DNA from 2 places in the Streptomyces sp. NPDC002643 genome. Region 1 is predicted to be linked to the other one. Evidence: riboswitches for the same ligand, from Rfam matches in the RefSeq annotation. Region 1 holds a riboswitch; the other holds the start of a gene.
The links. A riboswitch is a leader RNA that binds a small molecule or an ion and turns the genes downstream of it on or off. The one in region 1 is predicted to bind cyclic di-AMP.
Positions count from the first base shown of each region.

Region 2: another riboswitch for cyclic di-AMP. It lies ahead of ACWD4G_RS35330 (C40 family peptidase); the one in region 1 lies ahead of ACWD4G_RS41285 (M23 family metallopeptidase).

Region 1 is NZ_JBSFVY010000048.1:100-5,367, reverse strand. It holds gene ACWD4G_RS41300 (dihydrofolate reductase family protein) at 1-983, opposite strand, end outside; gene ACWD4G_RS41295 (MarR family winged helix-turn-helix transcriptional regulator) at 1,100-1,624, shown strand; gene ACWD4G_RS41290 (GTP cyclohydrolase II) at 1,783-2,478, shown strand; cyclic di-AMP (ydaO/yuaA leader) riboswitch at 2,788-2,958, shown strand; gene ACWD4G_RS41285 (M23 family metallopeptidase) at 2,970-4,025, shown strand; gene ACWD4G_RS41280 (aldo/keto reductase) at 4,189-5,133, shown strand.
Region 2 is NZ_JBSFVY010000031.1:40,370-45,637, reverse strand. It holds gene ACWD4G_RS35340 (ATP-dependent Clp protease proteolytic subunit) at 1-575, shown strand, start outside; gene ACWD4G_RS35335 (hypothetical protein) at 583-894, shown strand; cyclic di-AMP (ydaO/yuaA leader) riboswitch at 1,391-1,561, shown strand; gene ACWD4G_RS35330 (C40 family peptidase) at 1,565-2,038, shown strand; gene ACWD4G_RS35325 (DUF6328 family protein) at 2,190-2,666, shown strand; gene ACWD4G_RS35320 (ATP-binding protein) at 2,638-3,096, opposite strand; gene ACWD4G_RS35315 (helix-turn-helix domain-containing protein) at 3,346-4,203, shown strand; gene ACWD4G_RS35310 (DUF397 domain-containing protein) at 4,227-4,451, shown strand; gene ACWD4G_RS35305 (8-amino-7-oxononanoate synthase) at 4,554-5,268, opposite strand, start outside.

The DNA.
Region 1 (5,268 bases):
GGGGCGGGCCGGGAGGCGCGGTGGGCGCAGGGTTCGAGGCTGCTGTAGACGGTGGCGCCGGCGAGGCGCGGATCGGCGGGGTCGAGTTTGGCGAGGGCGGCCTCCTCGGCGTGGGCGACGGGGTCGCCGCCCTCCCGCGAGTACCCGCGGGCCAGCTCCGTACCGTTCTCGGCGACCACGACCGCGCCCACGCTGAACGCGGTCGAGGAGGGCGGGCACTCGGCGGCCAGTTCACAGGCGAGGGCCAGCCAGTGCCGGTCGGCGGCGGAGCCGTTCATCCCGGTGCCGGGCGCCGTGGGGACGTACCGGATCAGGACGACGTCCCCGACCGGCCGGGTCTCCACCACCCGCATCCGGCTCGTCGGCCCCCCGGGATACGCCCCGGTCCCGAACATCCGCGGTGCGTCCGCCTCCCCCACGAACACCGGCGCCACGGCCAGCCGCAGCTCGTCGGCGAGCCCCTGCTGGAGCAGCTGGGTGTGGACGAGGCCACCGCCCTCGACCATGAGACGTCGTACGCCGCGTACGTCCCCGAGATGGTCGAGGACGGCCGGCCACTCCAGATCGGGGCCGAGGGACACCACGTCCACGCCGGACACCACGTCCACGCCGGTCGCCAGGCCCAGCGCGTGGAGGCGTTCCGCGCCCTTGTCAGTCGTGTACACGACCTTCTCGCCGCCGGTGTGCCAGAACCGGGCCGCCGGGTCCAGCTCGCCGGACGCGCTGACCGTGACCTTCAGCGGATACTCCGGGAGCCCGGCGGCGACCCGGGCCGCGCGTCGCTCGGGGGAGTTGACCAGCAGCCGGGGGTTGTCGGTGCGCAGGGTGCCGGCGCCGATCAGGATGGCGTCGCTGTCCGCGCGCACCTCGTCGACCCGGTCGAAGTCGGCGGGCCCGGAGAGCAGCAGCCGTTCGGGCCCGGTGTCGTCCAGGTAGCCGTCGAGGGAGACGGCGGCGGACAACAGGACGTAGGGCTGAGGCATGGGCGCGCTCCCTGTGACATGACGATGAACGGCGGGATGGCCGGGAACGAACGGCGGGGTGACCTGGACGAACGCCGGGCTTGGTTCAAGTTTTAAGCAACATCTACACTGTACGCATGACGACCCGCTGGCTCACCCCCGAGGAGCAGCGTGCCTGGCGCGCGTTCATCGCCGCGAGCTCACTCCTGGAGGACGCGCTCGACCGGCAGCTCCAGCAGGAGGCCGGCCTGCCGCACCTCTACTACTCCATCCTGTCCGCGCTCTCCGAGGCGCCGGACCACCGGATGCGGATGACGGATGTCGCCGAGCGTCTGAAGATCACGCGCAGCCGGCTGACGTACGCCGTGACGCGGCTGGAGAACGACGGGGTGCTGCGGCGCGAGAACTGCCAGTGGGACAAGCGGGGCAGTATCGCCGTACTGACAGACGAGGGCATGGCCCTGCTGGAACGCGCGGCGCCGGGCCATGTCGAAACGGTCCGCAAGGCGGTCTTCGACCATCTCCGCCCCGAGCAGATCGGCCAGTTGGAGGAGATCTGTACGGGGATCGCGGCGGCGCTCCAGGGTGAGGACGGCCACCGCCCGCCCGGCGCGGACGAGCTGCCGTGGCGCCGCAGGTCGTGCTCGTCGTCCGACGGATGACTTGGCTCACTTCTGCGGTGTCGGGAATGTGATCTCCCCGTAAATCTGTTGCTTGAAATTTGAAGCAGGGGTTAGAGTCGCCGGGAGGCGTTGCTTCAAATCTGAACCAGATGTGGAGTGGCCGCCCACCCGCACAGGACCGAGGACCGGAGAACCGCATGCCCGACTCCCCCGCCACCACAGCCGCAGCCACGTCCGCCACTGCCACCGTCGCCGCCACGGTCACCGCCACTGCCCCTGCCGCCGCCACCCCGCGTGCCCGTGTCCGGGTGCCGCTGCGCTTCGGTGACGGTTACGCCGTCGACGCCGAGATGGTCACCTTCCACGGCCTCGTCGACGGCCAGGAGCATCTGGCGCTCGTCCTCGGCGACCCCGAGCCCGGCACGACCCCCCTGGTCCGGCTGCACTCCGAGTGCCTGACCGGCGATGTCTTCGGCTCGGCCCGCTGCGACTGCGGTCCGCAGCTGCGTGAGGCGGTGGAGCGGATCGCCGACCGGGGCGGGGTACTCCTCTACCTCCGCCAGGAGGGGCGCGGCATCGGCCTCTACAACAAGCTCGACGCGTACGCCCTCCAGGACCAGGGTCTCGACACCTACGAGGCGAACGCGGCCCTGGGTCTGCCTGAGGACGGCCGCGACTACACGGCCGCCGCGCAGATGCTGACCGCCCTGGGCATCACCGAACTGGACCTGCTGTCCAACAACCCCGACAAGGCACAGCAGTTGCGCGACCTCGGGGTCGGGGTCCGGGACCGGGTGCCGACCGGCGTCTTCACCACCGCCCACAATGTCCGTTACCTCCGGGCGAAGGTGCTCCAGACCCAGCACACGCTGGCGCTGCCCGAGCCCGCGTAACGGCGTGGCCCTCTTTCCGGCGCGAGGGCGTGACCCTCTTTTCATTTCCTTCATGATCACCATCTCGCCCCCTCCTCGATATCACTCCCCGTGTCCGCCCGACCCCCCTCCGCATAACAACTGACATACCGTCAGAACTTCTGTTACCGCCGAGGGAAGGTCAACTCGCCCGTTTTCGGCCGCTCATGACCCGTAAAGTCCAGCGGAAAAGCCGGAACGATCATTCAGAACTGCTTGGAATGGGGCCCTCGCGTCTATTAACGTTCGATAACGCAGCGCGGTCGTCCCAGCCGTCACAAGAGGCGGCTCCGTGCTCACGCGCCGAATCCCGTACCACTTGTTGGTAGGGGAACCGGGGAACCACCACCCTGGGGTGAATCGCGGGCAAACCGTCGTGGCAGCACGACTGGTTTACGCGCGTAGGAGACCTTCCTGCTCCGAACCCGTCAGCTAACCCGGTAGGCGAGAAGGAAGGAAAGGAGTACGCCCACGTGGCGTCCAACCGGTCCGCGACCGAAGCCCCGTTCGTACCGGCCCAACGTGACGGCGAGAGCCGGACGTTCGGCTACGGCAGCTACAACAGCGAGAACGAGGGCCCCTGGCAGGAGTGGAACCCCACCGAGGAGTCCATTCGCCCCGTCCGCGGCCGGCACCGCGTCGCCAAGCAGCGGCAGCGCGGCGGGCTCGCCCGTAGCTCCACGGTCCTCGGCGTCGGTGTCATAGCCGCCGTCGGCGGCGCGGGCATGGCCAGCGCGCAGACCGGCAAGCCCCCGGTGTCCATCTCGATGCCCGACATGCCGAACGTCGGCTCGGTCTTCGAGGAGGAGGACGAGGCCCAGGACGAGCCGCAGGCGACCACCGCCCCCCTCAGCAGCGCCGGCCTGATCGCCGCCGACACCGAGCAGGGCACGACCGACGCTGGCGAGGCACTGCGCGCCCGCATCATCCAGCAGGCCGAGTCCCAGCAGGACGCCGTCGACCTGAAGGCCGCCGAGGCCGCGCAGACCGCCGCCGCGGAGAAGGCCGCCGAGCAGGCCGCCCAGGAGAAGAAGGAAGCCGAGGCCAAGGAGGCCGCCGCCAAGAAGAAGGCGGAGGAGGAGGCCGCGGCGAAGAAGGAGGCCGAGCGCCTCGCCGAGCTGGCCAAGCAGTTCGCGCTGCCGACCTCCTCGTACACCATCACCTCCACATTCGGCCAGGCCGGCTCCTACTGGTCCTCCGGCTACCACACCGGCCTCGACTTCGCCGCCCCCACCGGCACCCTCATCAAGGCCGTCCACAGCGGCACGATCACCCAGGCCGGCTGGGACGGCTCGTACGGCTACAAGACCGTCCTCACCCTCGATGACGGCACCGAGATCTGGTACGCCCACCAGTCCTCCATCGGCGTCAGCGTCGGCCAGAAGGTCGCCACCGGCGATGTCATCGGCCGAGTGGGCGCCACCGGCAACGTCACCGGCGCCCACCTCCACCTGGAGGTCCACCCCGACGGCAGCGCCAGCGGCATCGACCCGGCGGCGTGGCTGCGCAGCAAGGGCCTGAGCATCTGACTTTTCCGGTGTGACTTTTCAGGGCCGTGTCCTTCTGGACACGGCCCTCGTGTTTTTCGCGCAAACGGCGCCGCCGGCGACGACGGTGGGCGCCCCCCTCCCCTCACCCGGTGTTCATGGCATCGCGGAATGCGGGCGTCCGCCAAGGCTGTTGACGAAGAACATGACTTCTCTTCGCAAGCTGGGCACGTCCGATCTTGAGGTCTTCCCCCTCTGCCTGGGCGGCAACGTCTTCGGCTGGACGGCGGACGAGCAGACCTCCTTCGCGGTCCTCGACGCCTACGCGGCGGCCGGCGGCAACTTCGTCGACACGGCGGACTCCTACTCGCACTGGGTCGACGGCCACACGGGAGGCGAGTCGGAGACGATCATTGGCAAGTGGGTCAAGTCCCGCGGCAATCGCTCCGACGTGGTCATCGCGACCAAGGTGAGCCAGCACCCCGACTTCCCCGGCCTGACCGCCGCCAACATCAAGGCGGCGGCCGACGCCTCCCTCACCCGCCTGGGCACCGACCACATCGACCTCTACTACACGCACTTCGACAAGCCCGAAGTCCCGGTGGAGGAGATCATCACGGCCCTGGACGACCTGGTGAAGGCGGGCAAGGTACGCGCCATCGCCGCGTCCAACATCACCACCGAGCGACTGAAGGAGTCCCTGGACTTCTCCGACACCGAGGGCCTGGCCCGTTACGTCGCCCTACAGCCCCACTACAACCTGGTCTCGCGGGAGACCTACGAGGGCCCCCTCCAGACCCTGGCAACCGAAGCGGGCCTGGCCGCCGTCCCCTACTTCGCCCTGGCCATGGGTTTCCTGACGGGCAAGTACCGCCCTGGCACCACCGTCGACAGCCCCCGCTCCGCAGGCGCCGGCGCCTATCTGGAGACCCCCAAGGGCACCCGAGTCCTGACAGCTCTGGACGAGATCGCCGCCGAGAGGAACGCGGACGTCGCGACCATCGCCCTGTCCTGGCTCGCGGCCCAGCCCACGGTGGCGGCCCCCATAGCCTCGGCCCGCGACCTCACCCAACTCCCCCCACTCCTCGCCCTGGCCGACCTGACGCTGACTCCCGAGCAACTGAACCGACTGACAGAGGCGTCGGAGTAGCACCGAGATCCACGTCGGCGTGAGCGAACGGACAACGACGGGGTGGGCGCCGCCCACCGGCACGCCTGCCAGCAACTGGAGCGGGATGGCGGCCCGCAACTGGAGCGGGACGGCGGCCCGTAGCGAGGGCGGTCA
Region 2 (5,268 bases), on a different contig from region 1:
CCCGGACGACGGACCCCTACTCGAAGCTGCTGGAGGAGCGGATCGTGTTCCTCGGGACGGCGATCGACGACACCTCGGCGAACGATGTGATGGCGCAGTTCATGCACCTGGAGTACCAGTCCCCCGACCGGGACATCTCCCTCTACATCAACTCGCCCGGCGGCTCGTTCAGCGCGATGACGGCGGTGTACGACACGATCCGGTACGTCACCTGCGATGTGGAGACCATCTGTCTGGGGCAGGCGGGATCGTCCGCCGCGGTGCTGCTGGCGGCGGGCACACCGGGCAAGCGGTATGTGCTGCCGGGGGCGCGCGTGGTCATCCATCAGCCGGCGTACGGCGAGCCGGTCCAGGGGCAGACGAGCGATCTGGCGATCCTCGCCGAGGAACTGCTGCGCACCCGGCGCACGTTGGAGGAGATGCTCGTACGGCACACGGGGCAGAGCCCGGAACGGATCAGGGCCGATGTCGAGCGGGACACGATCCTCGACGCCCGGGCGGCGGTGGAGTACGGCCTGGCCGACCGGATCATTCCGAGCCGCAAGACCTCGCGCACGCTCCCCGGCACGAGGTGAGCGGCCGATGCTCCCACCCGAGTTGCCGCCGCTGCCCGCGCTGACGCGCGCCGAGGCGGAGTTGATCGACCGTTATCTGGACGTGGTGGACCTGCTGGGCCGGATCAATCCGGCCCGCCCGGGCGACACCTATCGCGGGCTGCGGGCGGCGCAGGCCCTCGTCGGCAAGGCGACCGCGTTGCGCGACGCGCTCGAATTGATGCACGGACGGGGCGAGAACGAGGTCCATGCCCCCACCCTCGCGCGGGCGCTTCGCGTCCTGGACGGCGAGCGGCGCGCCGCACGGGTCGCACTGCCGCCGCCCACGACGCCGAGTTGACCGCCCAACCGACCCCACACCACCCCTTCGACCGCGACACACCCCCCTCGGCCACCAACCCGGGCGACGGCTCGGCCGACCCGCTCGACAGGTGTGATCTTGTCGACATGGCTGAACGGAGTCCGGACGGCGGGCCGTACTGAGGGGCGTCAGGACCGGACTCGGAGCGGAGCGCGGAGCAGTGGGAGAAGCAGCGACAGCAGCGGACACTCACTCAGCCCGCTCCAGAACCGGGGGAGTTGCGCGTCATGCCTGGTTCCAGGCCGGAATGCACTATTCCGATACGGTCGTTCGGACCCCTCGACGGGGTGGACATCCTTACTCAAATCACCCCCTTCAGCTGAATATGCAGGTGGTGAGTAAGGCCACAAATCCCCGATTCCGTTGGGTTTTTCGGACTTCCGTGCGTCAAGATCCCTTCCTGACGACAAGCCCCCGCCACAGCGGCGGGGCGATCCGGGCGGACGCCGAGTCCTGCCGCCGCCCGGATGACCGGTCGACAGGAGTGCATCGGCAGGAGTGGAGGACCCAAGCACGACGGGTCGCCGGAGCGGACAAGCCATGTCCGTGCCGAGCAACCCTTGGGGTGAAGCCGCGTCAGCGGCCGGGCAACTTCGCCAGCCCGAATCCGACAGGTCATCCTTCACAGGCGGCTGACGAAGGGTTGCGCATGACTGCGCTCAATCGTGTCCCGTCGCTGTTGACCCGGGCCGGTACGGCCTCGGCTCTGACCATCGCCGCCGTCGGCGGCAGCATCGTGGTACCGGGCGTCGCGGGCGACGCCGAGGCCGCCACCGTGGCGTCGAAGGCACTCAAGGTCGCGGCTTCCAAGAAGGGCTCGCCCTACCGGTGGGGCGCCACGGGTCCCAGCAGGTTCGACTGCTCGGGGCTGACGCAGTACTCGTTCAAGAAGGCGGGCAAGAAGCTGCCCCGCACCGCCCAGCAGCAGTACAACAAGACGAAGCACATCTCCGCGAGCAACCGCAAGCTCGGAGACCTCGTCTTCTTCCACTCGGGCTCCAGCGTCTACCACGTCGGGATCTACGCGGGGAAGGGAAAGATCTGGCACTCGCCGAAGACGGGTGACGTCGTACGCCTCCAGAAGCTCTGGACGAAGAGCGTCTGGTACGGCCGGGTCCGCTGACCCGGGGTCGGGGGCGGCGGAAACCACCGCCGCCCCCGACGGGCGTGACACCGCCCCGAAAGTGGTTACCCGGTGTGTCATGGCCCCCGACCACACCCGCCCCGCGCGCGACCGGACACCGCTGGAGCACGCGGACCGCAACAAGACCCCGCTGGACCGCGCCGACCGCGACGAGACCCCGTTGGAGCGCGCCGACCGCAACTTCTCCGAGCTGCTGCAGGAGCTGCGGGTCACCCAGACCGGTGTGCAGATCCTCTTCGCCTTCCTGCTGACGCTGGCCTTCACACCGCGCTTCGAGGACCTCGACTCCGTACAGCGCGCCACCTACATCACCACGCTGCTGCTGGCCGTGCTGGCGGCGGCGCTGTTCACGGCACCGGCCGCACTGCATCGCTCGCTGTTCCAGCAGAACGCCAAGCCCACGATCGTCCGGGTCTCGTCCCGGCTGGCGACGGTGGGGCTGGCCGTGCTGATGCCGGCGCTGGCCGGTTCCGTACTGCTGGTCGTGGACGTCACCCTCGGCCGCACGGCCGGGATCATCGCGGGCGTCGGTACGCTCGCCGTCTGTCTGGGCCTGTGGAATCTGCTGCCCAGGTGGGTCAGGGGTGCCGCGGAGCGCCGGCCCTGAGCGGCTGGAGCGGGACCGTCCACGGCAGTTCGATGGCGACCGTCTTGCCGCCCTCGCGGGTGGGTCTGACGCTCAGTCGGCCACCGCACTCGGCGGTCAGCCAGCGGATGATGACCATGCCCCGGCCGTTGTCCTGCTGAACGGCCGCGGGCAGACGTTTCGGAAAACGCGGATGGCTGTCGGTGACACCGATGCGCAGATGCTCGTCCCGGTCGAGGGAGATGTCCACGGTGAACGTGGGCGACTGGCCGAAGGTGTGCAGGACGGCGTTGGTGGCGAGTTCGGAGACGATCAGGCGCACGGTGTCCGCGATGTCCGTGTCGCTCGGCAGGCCCCATTCGGCGAGCACATCGGCGACGTAATTACGGGCGGCGGACACCGAGGCGGGATCGCTCGGCAGAGTGACGGAGGCTTCCTGATGATCTGCCATGGCACGGTCGTCCCTTTCCCACGGGACCGGTGTCCGACAGGGAGCGGATGATTCGACTACGGTCCCGGACTGGTGCTTCGCGCCAGACTGCCACTACCTGGACCCTCTGGGGTGGCGATCCACCAAGATATGCATATATCTGTCCCCCGAAGCGGTGAACTCTCCGACGGCCGACCGTATTCCGGTGCACTCTCGGGCCATCCTCTGTCGTCACCCGACCCACAGCGCGCCGGGCGGAAGGAGAGAGCCATGCAGTACGGTCCGGCGGTGCGCCGCCGCAAGCTCGGTGCCGAGTTGCGCCTTCTGCGCACCCGCGCCGGGCTCACCAGTATCGAGGCGGCCGGTCTCGTGGGCTGGCACCAGTCCAAGGTGAGCCGGATCGAGACCGGCGCCAGCGGGGTGAAGCCCCCGGACGTACGGAAGCTGCTGGACACCTACGAGGTGGCGGACGGCGAGTTGAGGGAGCTGCTGCTGGCGCTCGCGGGCTCCGAGGACGGCGGTGGGCGCCACAACTGGTGGCATGCCTACCGGGGTGTACTGCCGCCGACGTACCGCGACTTCATCAGCCTGGAGTCGCAGGCCAGCGGGATGCGGACGGTGGAGACCTCGGTCGTGCCAGGGCTTTTGCAGATCCCGGAGTACGCGCGGGCGGTGACGCGGGCCACGGTGGAGGGGCTGGAAGACGACAAACTCGACGCGCTCGTGGAAGTGCGGCTCGCGCGGCAGGACGTACTGCGCGGCGATCCGCCGATGGCACTGACTGCCGTGCTCGACGAGGGGGTTTTACGGCGGGAGGTCGGCGGACCGGATGTCATGACCCGTCAGTTGGGGCGTCTGGCGGAGGCCGCGCGCCTTCCTCAGGTGCGACTGCAGGTACTCCCGTTCACTGCCGGGGCGCACATCGGCATCACCGGTCCTTTCGTAATTTTCTCATTTAGGAGCACTTCCGATCTGGACGTGGTTGTTCTCGACCACTTGACGAGTAGCCTCTATCTCGAACGGAAAGAAGACCTCAGGGCCTATGTCGAGGCCTTCAACACCCTTCAGATCCACGCCCTTTCGCCCGAGGAATCGTTGGATTACATCGCCGGGCTGGCTCACGGCTAGCTTTCGGCGCGTGAGGAGGCACCATGTCTGCACTGCCTCGGTCCGTACCCACCAGTACCGCACTGCGCGATGTGCGGTGGCGGCGCAGCAGCCGCAGCGCGGGATTGGCCAACTGTGTGGAAACGGCCCGTCCCGGGTCCGGCCACTGGGCCGGCCTTGTGGCCGTGCGCGATTCGAAGAACACGGCGGGGCCGGCCCTGCTGTTCGCCCCCGAGGCATGGGAGGGATTCATCACCACGCTTCGGTGAGCACCGCCGCGAGCGCCGGCGGTTCCGCTTCCGGGAGCCTCGTTCGCCAAGGCTCCGCCACCGGAAGTTCCGCTTCTGACGACGCACGGCCGCGACGCCGACTCACGGTCGCGTTTCGTCGATGATCCCCATGGCTCGGTCGATCTGTCCCTCGGTGAGATCCGCCCGGGCGGTCAACCGCAGCCTCGATACGCCGTCGGGTACGGACGGTGGGCGGAAACAGCCGACGGCGAGACCCGCCGTACGGCAGTCCGCCGCCCATCGCACCGCCTGATCCGGAGACGGCGCACGCACGGACACCACGGCGGCGTCGGGCCGCACCGCTTCATGGCCCGACGCCGTCAGCCGTGCGTGCAGCTCCCGGGCCACCCAGCCGGCCCGCGCGGCCCGCTCCGGCTCCCGGCGCAGCAGCCGCAGCGCGGCCAGCGCGGCACCGGTCGCGGCCGGGGCGAGCCCCGTGTCGAAGATGAACGTCCGGGCCGCGTTGACCAGATGGTCGATGACATGCGCCGGTCCGAGAACGGCTCCGCCCTGGCTGCCCAGCGACTTCGACAGCGTGACCGTGGCGACCACATCGGGATCGCCCGCGAGCCCCGCCGCGTACGCGGCGCCGCGGCCGCCGTCCCCCAGCACCCCGAGTCCGTGCGCGTCGTCCACGACGAGACCGGCGCCGTACTCACGGCAGGCGGCGGCCAGTTCGGCCAGCGGGGCGGCGTCGCCGTCCACCGAGAACACCGTGTCGGACACGGCGATCGCGGGCCCGGTGCGGGTGCCGAGCGCCTTGCGGACCGCGTCCGGGTCGCCGTGCCCGACGACC